4 regions of the Mesorhizobium sp. EU05-FHT14A09 genome follow, and region 1 is predicted to be linked to each of the others. Evidence: predicted binding sites of a transcription regulator. Region 1 holds the regulator's gene; each other region holds the start of a gene.
What was found. Region 1 encodes LexA, which represses DNA repair genes until DNA is damaged. Its sites were predicted from a motif close to TGTTCNNNNTGTGTTCNG; they were not measured.
Positions count from the first base shown of each region.

Region 2: AC3WTO_RS11590 (ImuA family protein) is a predicted target of LexA. The motif match lies at 1,894-1,911, and genes of this name have one in related genera.
Region 3: AC3WTO_RS13620 (helicase-related protein) is a predicted target of LexA. The motif match lies at 1,477-1,494, and genes of this name have one in related genera.
Region 4: recA (recombinase RecA) is a predicted target of LexA. The motif match lies at 1,616-1,633, and genes of this name have one in related genera.

Region 1 is NZ_JBYTDF010000002.1:160,715-163,985, reverse strand. It holds gene AC3WTO_RS08110 (ComEC/Rec2 family competence protein) at 1-1,205, shown strand, start outside; gene lexA (transcriptional repressor LexA) at 1,232-1,954, opposite strand; gene AC3WTO_RS08100 (LysR family transcriptional regulator) at 2,148-3,035, opposite strand; gene AC3WTO_RS08095 (antibiotic biosynthesis monooxygenase) at 3,151-3,271, shown strand, end outside.
Region 2 is NZ_JBYTDF010000003.1:19,098-22,368, reverse strand. It holds gene AC3WTO_RS11610 (HpcH/HpaI aldolase/citrate lyase family protein) at 1-498, shown strand, start outside; gene AC3WTO_RS11605 (DUF1737 domain-containing protein) at 607-816, shown strand; gene AC3WTO_RS11600 (YunG family protein) at 886-1,230, opposite strand; gene AC3WTO_RS11595 (metallopeptidase family protein) at 1,227-1,649, opposite strand; gene AC3WTO_RS11590 (ImuA family protein) at 1,934-2,944, shown strand; gene AC3WTO_RS11585 (DUF6504 family protein) at 2,898-3,271, shown strand, end outside.
Region 3 is NZ_JBYTDF010000003.1:421,287-424,557, forward strand. It holds gene AC3WTO_RS13615 (MFS transporter) at 1-911, opposite strand, end outside; gene AC3WTO_RS13620 (helicase-related protein) at 1,753-3,271, shown strand, end outside.
Region 4 is NZ_JBYTDF010000001.1:928,193-931,463, forward strand. It holds gene AC3WTO_RS04210 (pseudouridine-5'-phosphate glycosidase) at 1-485, opposite strand, end outside; gene AC3WTO_RS04215 (carbohydrate kinase family protein) at 550-1,494, opposite strand; gene recA (recombinase RecA) at 1,758-2,843, shown strand; gene alaS (alanine--tRNA ligase) at 3,034-3,271, shown strand, end outside.

The DNA.
Region 1 (3,271 bases):
TGACCGCGCCGCATGAGGTGGTTGGTCCGTCTTTCCAGATGTCGTTTGCAGCGACCGCTGCGCTGATCGGCGCCTACGCGGCCTGGGCTCAACGGCGTGAAGTGATGCCCGTAGCCGCACCGCCTGCGCGCTCTTTCGTTGGTTTTCTCGCGCATAAGTCTTTGATCGCAGTTGGCGCAATGGCCGCAACCTCGATCGTGGCCGGCCTTGCGACAACGCTGTTCGCGGTTTGGCATTTTCAGCGGGTGTCGCCGCTTAGCCTGTTTGCCAATCTGGCCGTCATGCCGGTGGTTTCGCTTGTCGTCATGCCGGCGGCCGTACTCAGCGCACTCGCGATGCCCTTTGGCGCCGATGGACCGTTCCTTTATGCGATGGGAAAGGGACTTACGGTCATGATGGCAATCGCCGACTGGATTTCCGCGCGCTCGCCTGTCGATGGTGTTGGTCTGGTTTCGACGCAATCGGTGCTTTTCGTCACCGCCGCGCTCGCCATCGGCGCGATGACGACGACATGGTTGCGGTTGCTGGCCTTACCTTTTGCGCTTGCCGGTCTGCTGACGATGGGCAATGTCGAAACACCCGATGTGCTGATCTCCGAGGACGCGCGCCTTGTGGCTCTGCCAATCGGCGGCGACGAGATAGCGGTCAGCAGGGCGCGACCCAATCCGTTTACGTTCGACAACTGGCGCAGGGCGCTCAATCTGGAGACAACAATCTTACCCGAAGATGTTTCGGGTGACGTCGATCTGACTGTTGAAAATGCGCTCGATATGCCCCTCGGAACGCCATTCCTGTGCGCTCGGCGGCTGTGCTTTGCCCGTCACCTGTCAGGTGCCGTCGTGGTGACGGCCGCCAGCACCGAGTCTGCCAAATCGGCCTGCGCGGTTGCGTCGCTTATTGTCATCGACGATGCAACCGCCCCCGACCCCTGCAACGATCCCGCAGTCGTGGTTGTCACCAAGCAGGATCTCGCCCGCGTCGGCAGTGCCGCAGTATGGTTTAACGCCTCTGCAGATAAGCCGGCTAATATCTCGTTCGCGCTCGATACCAAGGATCGACCCTGGCACATGCAACGAGGCTTTACGCGCGAGGCGAGGGGATTACCGCCGCGGCCGGAAAAGGCGTACAAGTCCAAAGGCAGGCCGGACAAGATACCTTCCCGGACTGCCGTCAACGCTGATGTCGTTCATAAAAACGATAAATAGCCGGCTAATTGACTAAGGTCCGCGCTTCAATACCGACGGATCAACCCGACCAACTTGCCTTGTACCTTGACCCGGTCTGGGCCGAAAATGCGGGTCTCGTAGGCGGGATTGGCAGCCTCCAGCGCGATCGAGGCACCCTTGCGACGAAAACGCTTGAGCGTCGCTTCTTCCTCGTCGACGAGAGCCACGACGATTTCGCCCGGATTGGCCGAATTGGCATTGCGGATGATGACCGTATCGCCATCGAAGATACCGGCTTCGATCATGGAGTCACCTTTGACTTCCAGGGCATAGTGCTCGCCGCCCGAAATCATGTCCGGCGGCACGGAAATCGAATGCGTTCGATGTTGGATGGCGTCGATCGGCACACCAGCCGCGATGCGTCCCATGACCGGGATGGAAACGGCGGCGGTAGCGTCGTCGTCATTGCTGGGAGCCTGCAGGCGCTGCGGCTCCTTGGGTACCGTGCGACCCAGGCTGCCCTGGATGACGGCCGGTGAAAACTTCTTGGCCGCATTGAGGCCAGGAGCGATCGAGTCGGGGAGGCGCAGCACCTCGAGTGCACGGGCCCGGTTTGGCAGGCGGCGAATGAAGCCGCGCTCCTCCAGAGCGGTGATCAGCCTGTGGATGCCCGACTTCGACGCCAGATCGAGCGCTTCTTTCATCTCGTCGAAGGACGGTGGAATCCCGCTTTCCTTCAGCCGCTCATGGATGAAGAGCAAAAGCTCGTGTTGCTTGCGTGTCAGCATCGCCACCCTCCGTGGAACGGAACCGGAATCAGAAAAACAAACCCGGAACAAACACTATCTGTTCCATTTGTGTTCCGCAACCATTTAAAGTTTAATGAATTTGTTGACCCTTTGTTCAGCGTAACGGCGGGGATGGCTGCTTCTTGTTCCGCGAGGTCGCGTCGTGGAATCCAGGAAGGCGCGCCGCTCGCACTTAATCAGCAAACAGATTTTCGACCATGTAGTCGACGAAGACACGGACCTTGGGCGAGAGGTGGCGACTTGTTGGCCACAGGATGCGGAAGGTTCCGGTTTCGCCAAGATAATCGGTCAGCAGCGATACAAGTTTGCCCTGGGCCAGTTCGGTCGATACCGCGAATGGCGGCAGGCAAGTGACGCCGAAAGATCGCTCGGCGAGGTAGATCAATGGCTCCAGCGTGCTCGCAACGGTGGTCACGGGAAGATCGAGTTTCACATCGCGCCCATCGCGCATGAGGGGCCAGGGTTCGAGCCGCCCGGAATTCGCATAGCGATGATGAAGGCAACGGTGTTTGAGGAGGTCTTCCGGCGTCTCGGGTGTGCCGTTTTCGGCGAGATATTTCGGCGCTGCCACGATCTTATGCCGGAAAGTGCCGAGCTTGCGGCTCATCAGGCGCGTGTCCCCGACATCTCCGGTGCGGATCACCGCATCAAAGCCCTCTTCGATGACGTCGACGAGCCGGTCGGTAAAATCGAGGTCGAGATTGATATCCGGATATCGTTCCATGAAGGCCGACATTGTCGGCATCAACAGCATGCCCGCGAGCGGGAGGGAAACACGAAGCTGCCCGCGCGGGGTCACCTGCGATCTCGAAAGCTGGACCTGCGCCTGTTCGTATTCCGATTGGATGCGCCGGCATGTCGCAAGGAAGAAGCTTCCCTCTTCAGTAAGGGCCATGCTCCGCGTGGAGCGGTGAAAGAGCCGGGCACCCATTTCGTTTTCAAGGCGCGCGACGGCTTTGCCGACAGCGGAAGCAGTGAGGCCGAGTCGCTGCGCTGCGCCGATAAAGCTTCCGGCTTCCGCGACCTGCACGAAGATGCCGAGTGTTCCAAGTCTGTCCAATTGCGGAATTTTCTTCGTTAGTTATGAGAATGCGAGAATATTTATCTGCCTGTTTGTCCTGAATATCCAGAGGACGCCGCGGCAAGACAGCCGCGATCGTCAGATGGAGACTTTCATGAGCAAACTCACCGCAGGCTTTTCGGCCTCACCGCAGCCGACGACCTTCGTGGTCAACGTTATCCATGCCCATCCGGGGAAGCAGGAAGAAGCTTTCGCCATCATCCAGGATGTCGTGC
Region 2 (3,271 bases), on a different contig from region 1:
AAAGCGCTGATCAACATCGCGGCCATCGCCGAGCTCGGCCGCGACCCCGCATCGCGGCTCAGCTGCCTGGTTGCCGGCACCAACGACCTGATCAAGGAAACCGGCGTTCTGGCGACCGCGGACCGGCGCTATCTGATGCCCTGGCTGATGCAGATGGTGCTCGCCGCACGCGCCGGCGGCATTGCCTTGCTCGACGGGGTCTTCAACGATTTCCGCAATTCGGACGGTTTCGTGCGTGAATGCGCGGATTCCGCCGGTATGGGGTTCGACGGCAAGACGCTGATCCATCCGGCACAGATCGAGGCGGCGAATGCCGCTTTCTCACCCTCTGAACAGGCTCTTGCGGAAGCCAGGGCCATCGTCGCGGCTTTTGCCGAGCCCGGCAACGCCGGCAAGGGCGTGATCGCCCTGCATGGCCGGATGGTGGAACGTCTCCACTTGGTCCAGGCTCAGAAATTGCTGGCGAAAGCTGCTAGAGCAATTCCAGGAAAAGTGTAACGGTTTTCCGTCCGGAATTGCGTAAAACAAAATGCTAGAGCGTTTCCGTAAAAACGGAAACGCTCTAGCATCGGCGCATGATCGGGCAGCCGTTTTAAGGACAGGACCATGCGCCTCTACCGTTTCCTCACCGCCATCGACGACGCCACCTTCTGCCACAAGGTGACAGCCGCGCTGAACAAGGGCTGGCACCTCTACGGCTCACCGACCTATGCCTACGACAAGAAGGAAAAGGTGATGCGCTGCGGCCAGGCCGTGGTGAAGGATGTCGAAGGCCAGGACTATGTGGCCGGCGAAACCAAGCTGAGCGACTGGTAGGCGGTCGCTAACTCTTTGCTTGACGCAATTCCGGACGGAAAACCGCTACGCACTTTTCCTGGAATTGCTCTAAAGGCCGAGGTTTTTTCTCAATAGCGCGTATTGGGCGGGCGAAGTGTCGGCCATCGCCTCAGCACGATCCGACGGCAGGTCTTCAAATGGAATCGGCCGATCGAATTGGCTGATGGTGAGATCCCATTTCACGCCATTGATCCGATTGTAGAAGTGCGTGCCACCCGGCGTCCGGGTCTTCAGGATATCGCCGCCGAGGATATCCTGAACGGCAATAGCGGTGACGCTGCACTGGCCTCTTGCCGGATTATCGGGTCGCCATCCGCTCGACGTTTCCAGGCTCCAGGCCTGCTTGAGCTTTTCATACAGATGGATCGCAGTGATCTCGCCGCCCTTTGTCATTCCGCCGAAGCCTCGATGCGTTCCATGTCGTCGTCGGAGAGGCCGAAGTGATGGCCGATCTCGTGGATCAGCACATGGGTGACGATGTCGCCCATCGTTTCTTCATTCTCGGCCCAGTAGTCGAGGATAGCCCGGCGGTAGAGCGTGATGCGGTTCGGTCCTTCGCCGGTCGCGGGATTCCAGCGCTCGGCGATGCCGCGCCCCTCGAACAGGCCGAGCAGGTCGAAGGGCGTTTCCAGCGACAGGTCGTCCATGATCTCGTCGGTCGGGAACTCGGCCACCTGGATGACGATCTCGCCGGTCAGCTTGCGGAATTCCTCCGGCAGATGCGCGTAGGCTTCCAGCGCCAGCAGCTCAAGCTCCTCGATGGAGGGGGAAAGCTCATTGTGCCAGGTGCGGGTCTTGTAGATGCGGGCCATTCTTTGTCCTTTGACCCCGGCATATAGGCTGTTGCGGTAAAATCGGCAAATAAAGCATGATCCCGAAGCGAAGGTCGGCCTGGGAAAACGGTGCCGATTTTTCGGTCAAGGTCATGTGGCAGGGATAAAAGACCCTTGGGGCGGCGATTTACCAGGTCGCGTTCCGCCGACAGCCCGGCATGACAGGAGAGGAATAAATTCTCCATGAGTCCGCTTGACTCTCGTTCCACCCTCTGGAATCTATAAGAACATAACAGGAACATGTTGACCGGACACCGACCGACATGGCGACAAACGCCGTGGCGCGAGACACTGTTTTTGCCTTGCGTCGCCAGATCGCGAAGATTGAAGGAACGCTGCCGGATCGCCTTGAGGCGCCGGCTGGTTTCGACGCCGACCGCATGCTGGTGCGCCGTGGTGGCGTGGTGGAAAGCCACGGCTTGCTCGCCACCGGCGCGGATCACTTTGACGCCGCCCTGAATGGCGGACTGCCCAAGGCTGCCTTGACCGAGTTCCATGGCGCCGAGACCCGCGATGCCGGCATCGTTGCCGGCTTTGCGCTGGCTCTCGCCGGCCTGCTGCTGAAAGCGGCGGCAACTCCGGCGCCCATCCTGTGGGTCGGCACCACAGAGATCTTCCGCGAGGCGGGCTTTCCCTATGCGCGTGGTCTCCAAGCCAGTTTCGGCATCGCCCCGGAAAACCTGCTTTACGCAGAGGGGCCGAAGATCACCGATGCCCTGTGGATCGCCGAGGAAGGGGCGGGCCTGAGCACACTCTCCGCAGTCGTGCTGGAACTGCGCGGCAACCCCGACCGGCTCGACCTTACGGCAACGCGCCGGCTGCATCGTCGTGCACAAGCCGCTGGCCGGCCGGTCTTCCTGTTGCGCCAGGCCGCCTTTGCCGAACCGACCGCAGCACCTGTCCGCCTCGTCGTCGCGCCGGCACCCGCCACATTGCGCAACACCCTGGCTGGGCCCCTGGACGGCACGATCGGCCGTCCGGGCATCGCCGTCACCATCGGCAAGAGCCGTGCTGCACAGCCTGGACAATTCACACTGGAGTGGAACCCCGATGAACGCACATTCCTGGATCGAACGCACGCGGGCGCAATCCATCAACGGCCATGGGACATCCAGAACCAAGCAGAGGATCCTGTCGCTCTGGTTCCCTTACCTTCCGGCGGAACGAATCCTGCGGCAGCGGCACGGCCGGTCCTGGCGTTCCCGTCCCGCCAGCCATTGCCCGTTGGTGATCAGCCATCGCGACCGCAACGCTCAGCGCATCGCCGCGCTTGACGAACGGGCCGAGGCCCTGCGGCTGAAACCCGGCATGGGCATTGCCGACGCCCGCGCCATGCACCCCAAGATCGATGTCGTCGAGGCCGATGCCCAGGCTGACCTGCGCCTGCTCGAAAGCCTCGCCGACTGGTGCGACCGCTACACGCCGCTGGTCGCGCTGGACGGTGCAGACGGCCTGTTCCTCGACATCACCGGCTGCACGCACCTGTTCGGCGGCGAGCACGCCATGCTCGACGAAATCCTGGCCCGCTTCTTCCACCAGGGCTTCGACGTTCGTGCCGGCATCGCTTCGACGGCGGGGGCAGCCTGGGCTGCCGCCAGGTT
Region 3 (3,271 bases), on a different contig from region 1:
CATGCAGCCAAAGCGGTGACGACCATGCCGATCGCCATGACATGCCGCTCGCGTCCGGTGGTGCGCAGATGACCCGCCATAAGTGCGCCGAGACCGCCGGCGACACCCATTGCAGCCCACAGCGCTCCGGTCACCGAACTGCTTTCCGCCATCGCATAGCGTTCGGCGACGAACACCGGCACCACCACGACGAGCACGCCCCAGGTGATCTGATAGAAAGAATAGGAGATGGCGAGACCGCTCAGGGTCGGCTGCCGCGCCACCAGTTCGATGCCTTCCACCGTCTGGCGTAGCAGAGAGGTATGGCGCGATGCCAGGCCTGGGAGACGCTGGACATAGGACAGGCAGACCGCAGCTCCCGCATAGGCAATGGCGATGATCGAGAGCGCTGTCTCGGGGCCGAACACGGCCACGGTCAAGCCGGCCAGTGCGGGGCCCACGACATCGGAGACGGCGTAGACTGCGGTATCGAGTGCGTTGGCTCGATCGAGCGCGTGCGACGGCACGAGCCGTGGCAACAGTGTCCGTGTACCGGAAGCGCCCAGGGGGCCGGCCAGCGAGAACAGGATCACCAGGACGAAGAGCACAGGCGGGCTCGCCCATCCCGCCCAGCCGGCGACGCTGACAGCGGCGATGAAAACGGCACTGGCGATGAGATCGATCCTGACTGCCGTTGTCGGGCCGACACGATCAAGCAATGCGCCGGCGATAGGGCTGATGAGCAGGCCTGGTGCAATCGCTGCAAATGTCAGCCAGCCGGCCAGCGCGGGGGAGGAGAAGCGCGCCAGCACGAACAGGACAAGGGTGAGGCCGAACATGCGGCCGGCCAGGCGCGACAAGGTCGCGGCGAGGATGAGCGGCGACAGGCCGGGGATCGACATCAAGGCGCGGTACGAATTCTGAGATTCCATGGGACTGTATCCGGATGCTGGCGGCTACCGTATTGGGGGCCCTGCGCTTCTGTAAATGGACCACCAGCCCGGTTTGCGGCAGCACGACGCCCAGAGGTTTGTGGGCGCGCCTCCGGCCAGTGCCTGTGCCGTTTCGGCACGTAAAAGTTAACGCTGGTCCGTGGCGTGACGAACAAGCGCCTGGCCAGCCTGTGATTCATCGGTGGACAAGCTGTGTACAACACCAAATGTTGTGGTGAACAAACCGGGAAACTTTACCGAAAGCCGATTCGTCGTCGATTCGTTCCGGCTTTGGTCGGATCGTTAACAAAAATCGGCGATTGGGTGCTCAATCTGGTTAATACCAGTTAAGAAAATGCTGGTTTTTCAGCGGCTTGAATAGCACTGCTCGTAAGCCGGCAAGCAGGTGGATGCCTCTTGCCGGCAAAAGTTAACGGCAGTCGCTGCCAGCGAAGGATTCGACCGGTTAGCCGATTCAGCATGTGGTGCGACTCGGCAGTATAGGGTCCATATCTAGCCGTGAACGAATCGTGAATCGAGAAGAGTCAGCGATTCGTCGCTGATTCGTTCCAGACTCGTTCTGGGCGTTAATTCAGCGGTGCAAAAGGCTGGATGCGACGATCGGGTGCGACGCTTCCATGAACATTCTGCTTTCGCTCCGGCGCTTGAATGCCTATGTGTGCGCTGTCGCCGCTGGAGCGTTTCCGTTTTTGACGGAAACGTGGAAACGCTCTAACTTTTTGGTTCTTACGTAATTCCGGACGGAAAACCGCTACGCACTTTTCCTGGAATTGCTCCAGGGGCGGCGCCGATCACGGGAAAAGGTCTTCTTTCCGGGCCGATGAACATCCATCCCAAACCCAACGAACCGCTGATCCTCTCAGGCCGCGACGTCACGGCCGTGCTTGGTCCGACCAACACAGGCAAGACGCACCTCGCCATCGAAAGAATGGTCGCGCATGAGAGCGGTGTCATAGGTCTGCCGCTGCGCCTGCTGGCGCGTGAGGTTTATGCGCGGCTGTGCGAGAAGGTCGGCGCCAACAAGGTCGCGCTGGTGACCGGCGAGGAGAAGATCCAGCCCGCCGGTGCGCGATATTCGGTCCATACGGTGGAGGCATTGCCGCGCGAAACCGATGCCGCGTTCGTGGCCATCGATGAAGTGCAACTGGCCGGCGACCTCGAGCGTGGCCACATCTTCACCGACCGCATCCTCAACCTTCGCGGCAGGCAGGAGACGCTGCTTCTGGGCGCCGCCACCATGCACGGCATCCTGCAGAAGCTGCTCCGGGGCGTGTCGGTGGTGACCCGGCCACGCCTGTCCCATCTCGCTTATGCCGGCTCCAAGAAACTCACCCGCTTGCCACGCCGCTCGGCGATCGTCGCCTTCTCGGCTGACGAGGTCTACGGCATCGCCGAGCTGATCCGCCGCCAGCAGGGTGGTGCTGCCGTGGTGCTCGGCGCGCTGTCGCCACGCACTCGCAATGCCCAGGTCGCGCTCTATCAATCCGGCGATGTCGATTATCTGGTTGCGACCGACGCCATCGGCATGGGGTTGAACCTTGATGTCGATCACGTCGCTTTCGCCCAGAACAGGAAGTTCGACGGCTATCAATACCGCAACCTCACCGCAGCGGAGCTCGGCCAGATCGCCGGCCGCGCCGGTCGGCACCTTCGCGACGGGACTTTCGGCGTCACCGGTCAGGTCGACCCGCTCGACGAAGACCTTGTCCAGAAGATCGAAGGCCATGATTTCGAGCCGGTCAAGGTGCTGCAATGGCGCACTCCGTCCTTCGATTTTTCCAACCTGGACGCATTGAAGCGCTCGATCGAGACCAATGCACCGGTGGAAGGCTTGACCCGCGCCCTGCCAGCCGTCGATGCGCAGGCGCTGGAATTCCTGTCGAAGGATGGCGAGATCCGTGCGCTTGCCATCAACCGTGAGCGCGTGGCGCTGTTGTGGGAAGCCTGCGCCTTGCCGGACTACCGCAAGATCGCGCCTGCGCAGCACGCTGACCTTATCGCCTCCATCTATATGGATCTTGCTAGGCGCGGCCATGTCGATGAGAGCTACATGGCTGAACAGGTGCGGCGCGCCGACACGACCGAGGGCGATATCGACACGCTTTCGCACCGTATCGCGCAGATCCGTACGTGGACTTTTGTATCCAATCGTCCAGGTTGGCTTGCCGATCCGACACACTGGCAAGAAAAGACACGGGAAATCGAAGACAGATTGTCCGACGCGCTACATGAGCGGTTGACGAAACGCTTTGTTGATCGCAGGACTTCCGTCCTCATGCGGCGCCTTAGAGAAAATACCATGCCCGAAGCCGAAATCAGCCCTACCGGAACCGTCCTCG
Region 4 (3,271 bases), on a different contig from region 1:
CCTGCCGATACCACGATGACCGGCGTGCGTGCCAGCTCATCGAGATCGGCAGAGATGTCGAAGCTCTTTTCCGCCCCCTTGTGCACGCCGCCGATACCGCCGGTGGCGAACACCTTGATGCCGGCCATATGCGCCGCGATCATCGTCGCGGCCACGGTCGTGCCGCCGGTGCGTCCTTCCGCGACGGCGAAGGCGAAGTCGGCGCGTGACAGCTTCATCGCGTCACCGGTCATGGCGAGCGATTCCCTTTCTCCGTCGGACAGCCCGATCTTGATGCGGCCATTGACGACAGCGATCGTCGCAGGCACCGCCCCTTCATCCGAAATGATCTTTTCGACATTGGCCGCCATCGCGCCATTGTCTGGGTAGGGCATGCCGTGGGTGATGATGGTCGATTCCAGTGCCACCACCGGCCGCCCAGCCTTCAGCGCCTCGGCCACGGGGCCATGGATATCGATATAGGGGCGGGCGGTTTCGAGGATCATGAGAAGTCTCCGGTCGGCGTCACGCAGTTGGCGAACAGCCGTTCAACAGGGGGATATGCCGCCCTCATGCCACTTCCTGCGCGTCGGGCACAAGGGCCAGGGCTGCGGCAAAGGATGCCTGGGTGAAGTCAGGCACGGCGAGCGGGCTTTCGATGGCGAGCCCCGCGGCGGCAACGCCTTCGCGCAAGGCGAGGCGCAACGGCAGGCCGCGCAGCAGGGCCGCGGTGGTGGCACCGGCCAGCGCGTCGCCCGCGCCGGTCACATCGATGACCGCCTTCGGCGGGGGCGGGGTAATCGAAAAGGCGCCGTCCTTGTCGAAGCCGAGCGCGGGGCGGTCTCCCGCCGTCACCACGCCGCCACGCATGCCGATCCCCCTCAGACCTGCCACCAGCTCTTTCTCTGGCGCTTCGCGTGACAGGCCGGTCAGTGCCGCTGCCTCGCGGCGGTTCATGAAGACCAGGGCCGGCCGCTCGAACAGCGATGTGAGCCGCACCACCTTGGCCGGCGAGATGGCGATGACGAAGATCGGTCGGTCTCCGGCCTGCGCCATCAACCTTTCGAGCGCCGCAGTCGGCAGGTTCGCATCGCACAGGATCGCCTCCGCCACCTCGATTGCAGCGCGGATGTTGGCGCGACGCAGCTGCTTCGCAAAAGCGAGGTCGTAGAGCCCCATGTCGGCAAACCCCACCACGAGCTCGCCCTCACTGTCGAGGATCGCGGTGTAGCTCGGCGTGGCACGGTCGAGGAAAGTGACCGAAAGGTCCTTGATACCCGCCTGGGCGATCGTGCGTGCAACTGTCTCGCCCGCTGTGTCGCCGCCGCGGACCGACATCAGGGAAGCGGAGATGCCGCGCCGCACCACTGTGCGCAATGCATTGAAGACACCACCACCGACATCCTCGCGCATTGAGCCGGGGTTGGACGCTGCCGGTATATAGGAGCCGCTGACCTGACCGCGCCGGTCGATATGCGCGCCACCAATGGCGAATAGTCTTGGCATCGGACTCATGCAGGCACCGCGCCGCGATTGGTCATGTTATGGTCGGTTGGTGCGGTCGTGCCGAATCGGCGACCGCCTTGTCGCGTCAATGTGATGTCCGTGCGCCAGAATGCTTTTCGGGTGCCGTGGGTAAAACAAAAAAAGAACAAATACGGATTTACTATATTTTTCAAAACGTTGATGCGCCTTGCCAAAACGGAACAAAAAGAGTACATAATCCCAAGGGATCCCGGACTGTCCGGCCTTCATTGACGACCAAGGGGTGATGTATCATGGCTCAGAATAGCTTGAGGCTTGTAGAGGACAATTCGGTGGACAAAACAAAAGCGCTCGACGCTGCGCTGTCGCAGATCGAACGGGCATTCGGCAAGGGCTCGATCATGCGGCTCGGTGCCAACGAGCAGGTGGTCGAGATCGCCACGGTGCCGACAGGCTCGCTGGGACTCGACATTGCGCTCGGCGTCGGCGGCCTGCCGCGCGGCCGCATCATTGAAATTTACGGACCGGAAAGCTCGGGCAAGACCACGCTGGCGCTGCACACGGTGGCGGAAGCACAGAAGAAGGGCGGCATCTGCGCTTTCGTCGATGCCGAACATGCGCTCGACCCGGTCTATGCCCGCAAGCTGGGTGTCGATCTGGAAAATCTTCTGATCTCGCAGCCGGATACCGGTGAGCAGGCGCTGGAGATCTGCGACACGCTGGTGCGCTCCGGTGCCATCGACGTGCTGGTCGTCGATTCGGTCGCAGCCCTTACCCCGCGCGCTGAAATCGAGGGCGAAATGGGCGATTCGCTGCCGGGCCTGCAGGCTCGCCTGATGAGCCAGGCGCTGCGCAAGCTCACGGCTTCGATCTCGCGCTCCAACACCATGGTCATCTTCATCAACCAGATCCGCATGAAGATCGGCGTCATGTTCGGTTCGCCCGAGACGACCACCGGCGGTAACGCGCTGAAGTTCTACGCCTCGGTGCGCATCGACATTCGCCGCATCGGCTCGATCAAGGATCGGGACGAGGTCGTCGGCAACCAGACCCGCGTCAAGGTCGTTAAAAACAAGCTGGCTCCGCCCTTCAAGGTCGTTGAATTCGACATCATGTATGGCGAAGGCGTGTCCAAGACCGGTGAATTGATCGACCTCGGCGTCAAGGCCGGCATTGTCGAGAAATCGGGAGCATGGTTCTCCTACAACTCCCAGCGTCTGGGCCAGGGCCGCGAAAACGCCAAGCAATTCCTGCGTGACAATCCGGATCTTGCCCGGGAGGTCGAGCTGGCGCTGCGGCAGAATTCGGGGCTGATCGCGGAGAAGTTCCTCGACAACGGCGGCGACAGCGACAACGATCTCGACGCTGCAGAAGGCTAGGGGCGCGGTCTGCCCTGTTGCCTGGTGACATTGTTTGACCGCCGGCCTTGTGCCGGCGGTTTGCATTTCGGGCGATAGCCTGGCGGTTGCGCGGCTTTTCCTGTTTCTGGACAGGCTGGAAGGCTGCCGCTAAAAGGCCTAGTCCATTTCCGCCGGCCCGGCCGGCGGCTTCACCATAAAGGCAGTTTCGATGAGTGGCGTGAACGATATCCGGTCGACCTTTCTCGACTATTTCCGCAAGGAAGGGCACGAGATCGTCGCCTCCAGCCCGTTGGTGCCGCGCAACGACCCGACATTGATGTTCACCAACGCCGGCATGGTGCAGTTCAAGAACGTCTTCACGGGCCTCGAGAAGCGGCCTTACTCGCGCGCCGCCACCGCGCAGAAGAGCGTGCGTGCCGGCGGCAAGCACAACGACCTCGACAATG